2 regions of the Paenibacillus sp. plas6 genome follow, and region 1 is predicted to be linked to the other one. Evidence: riboswitches for the same ligand, from Rfam matches in the RefSeq annotation. Region 1 holds a riboswitch; the other holds the start of a gene.
What was found. Region 1 has a riboswitch for cyclic di-GMP ahead of AC2TDL_RS14115 (chemotaxis protein CheW). Riboswitches for the same ligand answer to the same signal wherever they lie in the genome.
Positions count from the first base shown of each region.

Region 1 (4,529 bases):
AGCAGGCTCTTTCTTTGACGATCGGGCAATCGAGCCGTACGGAGTGAAGTTAGTTGGAAACTTTATGTTCCGCCGTGAAGCAGGGGAAAGCGGCGGAGGTGTCGGAGCTGGTTATGTCTCTCCGGGTCATAATTCCACTTATTATGATGAAGCAAGCGGTAAGTACTTTAATATCTTCCATACTCGTTTCCCTTATCGCGGCGAGCAGCATGAAATACGAGTACATCAGATGTTCTTAAATGAGGACGGCTGGTTCGTAATGGCACCGCATCGTTATTCTGGGGAAACGATTGGCACATACAGCAGTGAAGAGATCGCAGGAGCTTATAAGCTAGTCAATCATGGGCGAGAGATTACAGCTGAAATTAAAAACTCGGTTGTTGTTGAGCTTAATGGAGATGGCAGCATTACTGGTGCAGTGAGCGGAAGCTGGGAGCTAGATAGTGAGCATAATGCGACAATCACGATTGATGGAGTTACTTATCGCGGCGTATTTTTACGACAATACGACGAGCTGACCAAACAGGAGGTTATGACGTTCTCCGCCCTATCAGCGGAGCAAGGCGTGTCGATTTGGGGTAGTGCTGTAACGAAAAAAGAGGAGTAAAGCTGGAAATCTATATCGCAATTGACCCGTTTGATGAAAAATTTACAATAGATTATTTCTTATCCCTTCTGAAAGGAAAAAAGACGCAAATAAAATCTTTTTTAATGAATCAGAAAAATGTTAGCGGCATTGGAAATATGTATATGCACGATATTCTGTTCAAGGCGCGTCTTCATCCTCAAAGGAAAATATGTGACATGAGCGAGGAAGAAATTAGCTTGCTTTATAACTCGATCAAAGATGTTTTAAATCTGTCACGAGAAAAAGGTACATTTGCTTATGAAAGTGATTTTTTTGGACTGAAAGGCAACTTTACAACAGATGATTTTCTTGTCGGGTATGAAATGAAACAAGCACAATATGGCTTAGAACCGTCTATATTGTGCTTGTTTTTTTGTGCGCTTGCTACTGTAACAGAAAGCTTAGCGTTTTGTGTCTTATTGATACTTCCAGCAGGAGTGAAACGTTAAGTTTACGTCAATACTAATGCTATAGAGTGACTATTGAGAAAATTACATAAGTTTGTCGGATGATTGATTGCAGAAAGTATTGAGCAGGAATAGTAGTGCTAGAAAGCGAGGGTACATATGAAGCAAAATATTATCGGAATTCATCCTGTACATCGGAAGTTAGCGCATATTTATGAAATGTGTACAGGGATCAATGGTCAGACGATTATTGGTGCAGGGGAGTGGAAGCAAATTATGCCGCTGCTAAAGCAGAACTATGAGCTCGTTAGACAGCTAGATGAGTTGAAGCAACTGTCATTTATTGCCTATGAATTAGGGGATCATGAATGGCTATTGGAAATTAGTGCAAAAATCGAATCGCTTGAGGAAACGATGGAAATTTAACGAGCTACAGCAATATAATGAATAGGGTTAAGCTTAATAAGGACTGAATACAGCAAAGATAGAGATTCAGTCCTTGCAATCATTTACTTCACATATTGTTCATTAAAATTTTTCTGAAGGACGAGAGACTTAGAAGTTAAAATAAAATCGGACCTTGCACGATAATCATTCGCAAGGTCCGCTCAGTTTTTTACTAAGCAAAAAATGGATGAAAGATTGCATAGATTACTGATTAATATATTTTTCAAATACGTAGCCAAAATCTTTAATTTTATATTCCTTATGCTTGGTCGTTAACCAATTAAATACAGCTTCATTGATCGCATTAAATTGCTCTGCAGCATCTGCAGTATTTGTTGTACCGCGACCGATGCTTTCCTTTGCGATATGTACACTTGTGATTGCATAGTCATATAGCTTTTCATTGCTTGCAGTGATTTCAGATATTTTATGAAGAGCTTTATATAAATCTTTCACCTGCTCAATTTGCTTTCTATCTACATCAATGGAAAAGCTAACCCCGCCAATTTGAAACTTAATTTCAACATCCAAATCTACAGTTCCTGCAGTTTCTAGATATACATTGGAAATTTCGTGACTTGCATAGTTATATCGTTTTAACATGCGTTTGCTACTAATCGCGCTTTCCCCATCTAAATGAATAAGTGCGAGATTTGTAAAGCAATACTCATCCTTTTTTGACTTAATAATGAAATAAATCTTTTCTCCATCTTCATGCATAACGTAATCATCGGTATCTACTTTATCGAAGTCACTTGGGGGAATTACTTTGCCAATATCACTTAAGCCAAGAGCCTCTGCTGCGATTTTTTTAAACATCAGCCTCATCCTCTCGATAACAAAAATAAACAAAATTTCCATTTACTTAATTGTAACAGAGCTATAACTAGTCTTACAATAGCCTAATTTTGAAGTTATTTTCTCTATAAGTAATATAAAAAACAACCTTATCTTAAATTTAAAAACTTAGAAAATTAATACATAAAGTGAAAATACCTTTAGTTATTGCCAAATTACCAAAAAATCTCTTGTCTAATTGGGATTTCATAACTATAATGTAGTCAATAAGTCTTAAAATAATACGGGCAAAACTACTGAAAGGTAGTGACGCAAAGTCATGGATCTAAGGTTCATATGAGCTATGATTGCCAGACTGCAAAAAATATGTAGTGATGTTGATTTAAGTGCCCAATAATTTAAGGTTATTGGGCTTTTTTTATTATAGTTGCTTCAATGAAATAAATTGCATTACAGCATGTCATTACATCATGAGGAGGTAAAGAATGTCTACACAGCAAGATGATCCAATTTTGGAAGCGTACGTTACTGAAACCTCTCAGTTAGTTGAACAATTAGAAGATATTATTCTTGTTTGTGAAAGTAATAGCTTTTTTACTAATGAAATGATAAATGAGATCTTCCGCATAATGCATACTATTAAAGGTTCTTCATCTATGATGCACTACCACGACATTGCAACCTTAGCACATGCGATGGAAGATCTCTTTTCTTTTTTGCGGCAACATCCGAATCAAACGTTAGATTGGTCTAAACTGTCTGATTTGCTGTTAGAGGGAGTCGACTTTATTAAGATCGAACTAGAAAAAATTAAAAATGGGGATTCAGTTGACGGGGATGCCTCTGTACTAATTGAAGCAGTGAAAGGTTTGCTGACTACACTAGAAGCGCAGCAAGGTAGCTCCCATATTGCTCAAGAAGAGGCTGAATACATACATTTAAATGACAGCACGTCTCTACTAAACAATGAGCATGCTGAGAGTGTACAAGCTACCGACAGTATGGAATATAAGGTGACCATCTTCTTTACAGAAGATTGTGATATTGAAAGTGTTCGTGCTTATCAGATAATACATACTTTAAAGGATGTCGTTCATGAGCTTGATCATAGCCCTGCAAACTTGGAGGATACTGCTTCGATTGAGCTTATTAAAAATCACGGTTTTCATATTAAGCTGAGAACGCACTGTTCTTATGATGAGCTTCATCATTGCCTAATGCAAACTAGTTTTTTGAAAAGTCTCGATTTACAGCTATTAACTAAGGAAGAGCAAGCTGCTGCTGAGCAAAATAAGCAAGCTAGTTCTTTGCAGACTCCAGTTAATCAAGCAACGGGGAACGAGACGGAAGGAAAAAAAAGTAAACACGCAGGAGGAGCTTATCAAGGCAGCTCGATTAATGTGAATGTACATAAATTAGACGAGCTTATGGATTTGGTTGGCGAGCTAGTTATCGCTGAAGCAATGGTGACGCAAAACAGTGATTTGCTTGGCTTAGAGCTGGAGCAGTTCCATAAAGCAGCCAACCATCTACATAAAATTACGAAAGAAATCCAAGACAAAGTGATGGAAATTCGCATGGTTCCGCTGGCTACAACCTTTCAAAAGATGCATCGTGTTGTAAGAGATATGAGCAAAAAACTCGGGAAAAACGTTCAATTAAAACTGATTGGAGAAGAAACCGAGGTTGATAAAAATATTATTGAGCATATTTCCGATCCGCTAATGCATCTAGTAAGAAATGCGATTGACCACGGGATTGAAGCTCCAGAAGAAAGAGTTGCAAGCAATAAGCCAGCAGTTGGAACATTGACGATTGAAGCGCAGCATGTTGGCGGTGACGTGTTAATCCTAGTTAAGGATGATGGACGCGGTTTAAATAGGGATCAAATTTTGCAAAAAGCAATAGAAAACAAGGTAGCATATGATTATGAATCAATTACGTCAGATAAAGATATTTATAATCTGATTTTCCTTCCCGGCTTTTCCACGAAGGAGAAAATTACAGAATTTAGCGGCAGAGGCGTAGGGATGGATGTCGTCGCACAAAATATAACCGCAGTTGGCGGAATGGTGTCGGTAGATAGCAGCTACGGTCAAGGGACAACGATTATGATAAAGATTCCATTGACACTAGCGATTATTGATGGCATGACAGTTTCTGTTGGCGAAATGAAATATACAATCCCAACAACAGCAATTAAGGAGTCTTTTAAACCCGCAAGTAAAGATATTATTACTGATCCAAAT
Region 1 is NZ_CM170151.1:3,185,040-3,189,568, forward strand. Features, by position in the region: gene abnB (arabinan endo-1,5-alpha-L-arabinosidase AbnB) at 1-607, shown strand, start outside; gene AC2TDL_RS14100 (hypothetical protein) at 628-1,077, shown strand; gene AC2TDL_RS14105 (DUF7667 family protein) at 1,195-1,461, shown strand; gene AC2TDL_RS14110 (PH domain-containing protein) at 1,687-2,301, opposite strand; cyclic di-GMP riboswitch class I at 2,557-2,643, shown strand; gene AC2TDL_RS14115 (chemotaxis protein CheW) at 2,766-4,529, shown strand, end outside.

Region 2 (4,529 bases), 980 kb from region 1:
CAGTTCCTCAGCCATTTTCGATAAAGATTCAGCATTTGCTGTTATCTCTTCCATTGAGGCAAGCTGTTGTTGAGACGCTGCTGAAATTGATTGGGTATTATCCGATGATGTAGTAGCGATCTGTGTAATTGATTCAAATGAATTTACCATACTTTCAATGGCTTCAGAAATTTCTTCTGAATTCGTTTGAACCTGCATTGTCTGATTATTCACTTCTAATATTGAATTCTGAATCAATTCAAACAATTGACCAGTATGTCTTACTAAACCTAGACCGTTCACTACTTCTCTTGAAGTATCATCGACAGCAGCAACTGTTTTATTTGTCACTACTTGTGTGTCAGATACTAACTGTGTGATTTGTTTCGCTGATTTGGATGTCGTTTCCGCCAATTTACCGACTTCGGCTGCTACAACGGCAAATCCTTTGCCATGCTCCCCTGCTCTTGCAGCCTCAATTGCTGCATTTAATGAAAGTAAATTCGTTTGATTTGCAATATCTGTAATTAGCTTAATAATGTCACCAATCTGGCTTGACTTAGAACCTAGCTCTTTAATATCATTTGACAAAACCTCAACATTGCTTGTAATTGATTCCATTTGTTGGATTACAGCCATAACAGATGATCCGCCTTCTTGTGATCTTGTCAAAGTAGCGTTGGCATTTGAGCTTAATAACGATAGGTTGGCGCTAATTTCCTGCACACTAGCTGAAATATTGCCCATCATTTCACCACCGACGGCTACGCTGTTTAACTGCTGATCTGCTCCTTCCACAATATCCTGTATTGAATCAGATATGTGCGCTGTCGTTTGCGACGTTTCTTCAGCGCTTGAATTAAGTTGTTGAGAAGCAGCAGCTAATTGGCTTGAAGCATCTCGAATTTCATTAATAAGCTGACGCAGCGACAGTCTCATATCCTCAAAATTACTGCCTATATCTCCGAACTCATCTTTCGTATTTAGAACGATCGGTTGAGTTAAATCCCCGCTGCTAATAACTTTAGCTTGATGAATAAGTTGGTTCATCGGTTTATTAATACTTCTAATGATAAAAATCATAATCACTACGCCAAATGCTAACATAATAAGCATAATTGTTAAGGTTGAAAAGAGAATGCCATCGGCTACCTTTTTGAACTCTTGTGCATTAACAATCCCTGCTATTTTCCAGCCTGTAAATTCATTTGTAACATAATAAGCAATTTCTTCGCTAGAATTTTCAGTTGATTTATATCTAAGCTCACCTGAATCCGATGAATATAATGCTTCAACAGCTGCACCAGTATATTCTTCCCCAGGTTTTACTGCAATTTCTCTTGAGGAAGCGATCATAATTTTGTTCTGGTCAGTGATTTGAATATAACCATTCTCGCCTATTTGAATATCCTTAAGACTTTCCGATAATTGATTAAGGTCGATTTGAAAGCCAAATATTGCTGAATCATCACTCGTCGTTTTCATAGCAATAACCCCTTGAGTACCTGTGTTAGCAGATGTATGTGGGTCATCGAGAATCGCTTTTCCTACATTTTCAAAACCTTTTTTAAACCATGATCTTGTTGTAGGGTCATATCCTTCTGCAACTTGATTGGGCTCACGGAAAAATTTCGTGCCATCCTTTGTTGCTAAAAATAAGGCGTCTACTTCAGGATGCAATGCTTTATAACTTTCCATCACTTTACGTATTGGCGCCTGATCTCCACCTTCTAACATATCCGGTGTTATGCTGTCAGCTATATATTCCATATCAAGTACAGTTTGAGAAATGGTATCGTTTATGTACCGATTAAAAAGAGTTACATTAGAATGAGCAGCTTGAGCCATTTCTTCCTCTACCTTTGACTTTGCTACTTGATAGCAGTTAGTCCAACCACCAAGCTTGGTACTAATAATACAACTATAAAAGCTATAATAAGTTTCGATTTGATGCTTCTTAATTTGATTGAGCCTAATCTTTTTATCCAATTAATCCTAGCTTTTCCCATAGCGATACACCTCTTTAGTCGTGATATCTGTTACTTTATTGCTTGATTGCTTGATAATATAAGATAATTAATATTCAACTTTTATAGTTGTCTACTAGCGTAAGCCTCCTTCTAGTTGTTCTTTTGTAGACTTTGTGCCTCCTTAAGCATTATTTATAACAAAAAAAATAGACTTCTCCCGAAACAAAGAAAAGTCTACCCTTCGTTATTCGGCAATTGGCTGGCGTAGCGGAAATTTTCCACCTTAGCCCCTATAACTTTGTGACCCCATCTTTCGATGAGTGTACCTTTGTTATTCAGTTATTAAAGCAAGTTGATTTATTAAATATAAATTTCTTTCTGATTATAAAGAGTAACAAACATCACATCAAGTTATTAATTGTTTTTATATAGGTAATTATTCTTATTTATATACTATATTTTTACAATTACTGCGAAATTTATCATAGTTCTAATAGATTGTTTTTTGATTTATCAATTATTTTCTACTAACTTATAACGAATGAACTTAAAAACAATAGAATTTATAAAAGCGATAGATTGTAATATGAAGTGCGACACCTAAAAAAATAACCCATGACGAAAACTCGTGTAGAATGAAGTTACCACACACCATCTACAAGGAGGCTCGTCATGAGCTATACACATCTTACCATAAACGAGCGTATAAAAATAGAAACATTATTTCATTTAGGCTGGAGTGCGAGAGCCATTGCACAGCAGATCAAACGCCATCATTCTACGGTGTCTCGTGAGCTTCATCGTTTGAATACCTCGTCTTCTGCTTATGAGGCTAGCGATGCGCAAGCAGATTACCAGCGCAAACGCATGCAAAGCAAGCCTAAAGGGAAGTGGACGAAAGAAAGAGAACATTACCTTACTCAAACCTTGGCTGCAACGTGGTCCCCAGAACAAATTGAAGGGCGCATGAAACAAGACTATCCTGAGCAAGCGGTATCCTTCAAAACCATTTACCGCTGGATTTACCAAGGTAGGCTAGTCCAAGGGAACACCATCTTCTTACGACAGAAGGGAAAGCGTAGAAAGCCTCGTGAAAGCAGAGGTCGCTTTAATCTCGGGTTATCCATCAGGCAACGTCCAAAAGAAGTGAAGCAACGTGAATCCTTTGGTCATTGGGAGCTTGATACTGTCGTTTCTAGCCGTGGTAAAAGTAAAGGCTGCTTGGCTACTTTTGTTGAGCGAAAAACACGCTATTACCACGCTGTAAAAATGCCAGACCGTTCAGCGGCATCTATGGAGCAAGCGGTTGCTACGGTGCTAGAAGAACTCGCGTTGCCTATGCTCACAGCTACCGTTGACCGTGGAAAGGAATTCGCCTGCCATCAAGCATTGTTAGAAGAGCATGGCTTGACGGTATACTTTGCTGATCCATATTCATCTTGGCAAAGAGGCAGTAACGAAAATGCAAATGGACTTCTCCGAGAATTCTTTCCTAAGAAGTACGACTTAAACACCGTTGATCAAGCTGAACTTCAATGTGCTTTGGATTTAATTAACCATAGACCACGCAAATGTCTGAATTGGAAAACTTCTCATGAGGCAGTTATGGAAGAGTTGTCGCACTTAGCTTGACAATCTATCAAGCAAAAAAGATTCGGGCAAACCTGAAGGTCTGTTGCTTAACCTTTAGGCTGCTCAGAATCTATTTCAAAATCAATAGAAATACAAGCCTTCCCAGACTCTGAATTAAATGCTTTTACCGTTCCTCCCATTTTTTCAACAAGCTGCTTTACAATATAGAGCCCTAGTCCAGAATGGTTGCCTTTACCGCCGCGAGCTTCATCCCCTCGATAAAATCTAGTAAACATATGCTCCAAATCTTTTCCACTAAAACTAGGTCCTGTATTACTAATAACAACAGAAGCACGCTTAGTCTGAACCGTAACATCAATCTGAATCTGACCGCCTTGCGGCGTATACTCCAAGCTGTTTGACACAATGTTATCTAATATGCGCTCCATCTTATCAATATCGAACCGAACAGATTTATCTGCTTCACCGTAAATATTTGTTATAATGCTCACACCGCGTTGCTTGGCTTGTAATTCATAATTTGAAGCTTTCTGCTGAATGAACTGAGCAATTGGTTTAGTATCTAAGACAAGATCGTTATTTGAGTTTTCTAAATCAGTAACATAAAGCATTTGCCGCACTAGGGCAGAACTTCGTTCCGCATTTTCTTTAATAATTTTTAAATATCTCGACTGTTTATCTCGTTTTTCTAGTTGCTGATCGTCAAGTAAAGCCTCTGAGTATCCTAAAATAAGCGAAAGCGGGGTTTTCAAATCATGCGCCAAAGCCTCCGTCATCGCTCTCCGTTCTTCTTCCATTCGCCATTGTGCAGATAATGAGCGTCTCAGTTCGTCCTTCATCTCAGAGAAGGCAATGCACAATTGTCCCAGCTCATTATTAGAACGATAGCTTAATTCAAAATCTAGATTTTTCTGCTTAATTTGATTGGCTGCTTCCATTAGCATTTGCAAAGGTTGATTAATTCGAGCAACGAACCGTTTCGAAAAA
Region 2 is NZ_CM170151.1:2,202,935-2,207,463, reverse strand. Features, by position in the region: gene AC2TDL_RS09990 (methyl-accepting chemotaxis protein) at 1-1,968, opposite strand, end outside; cyclic di-GMP riboswitch class I at 2,197-2,286, opposite strand; gene AC2TDL_RS09985 (IS30 family transposase) at 2,622-3,581, shown strand; gene AC2TDL_RS09980 (sensor histidine kinase) at 3,629-4,529, opposite strand, start outside.
Region 2: it holds a riboswitch for cyclic di-GMP, as region 1 does, so the genes downstream of both, AC2TDL_RS09990 (methyl-accepting chemotaxis protein) here and AC2TDL_RS14115 (chemotaxis protein CheW) in region 1, are expected to answer to the same signal.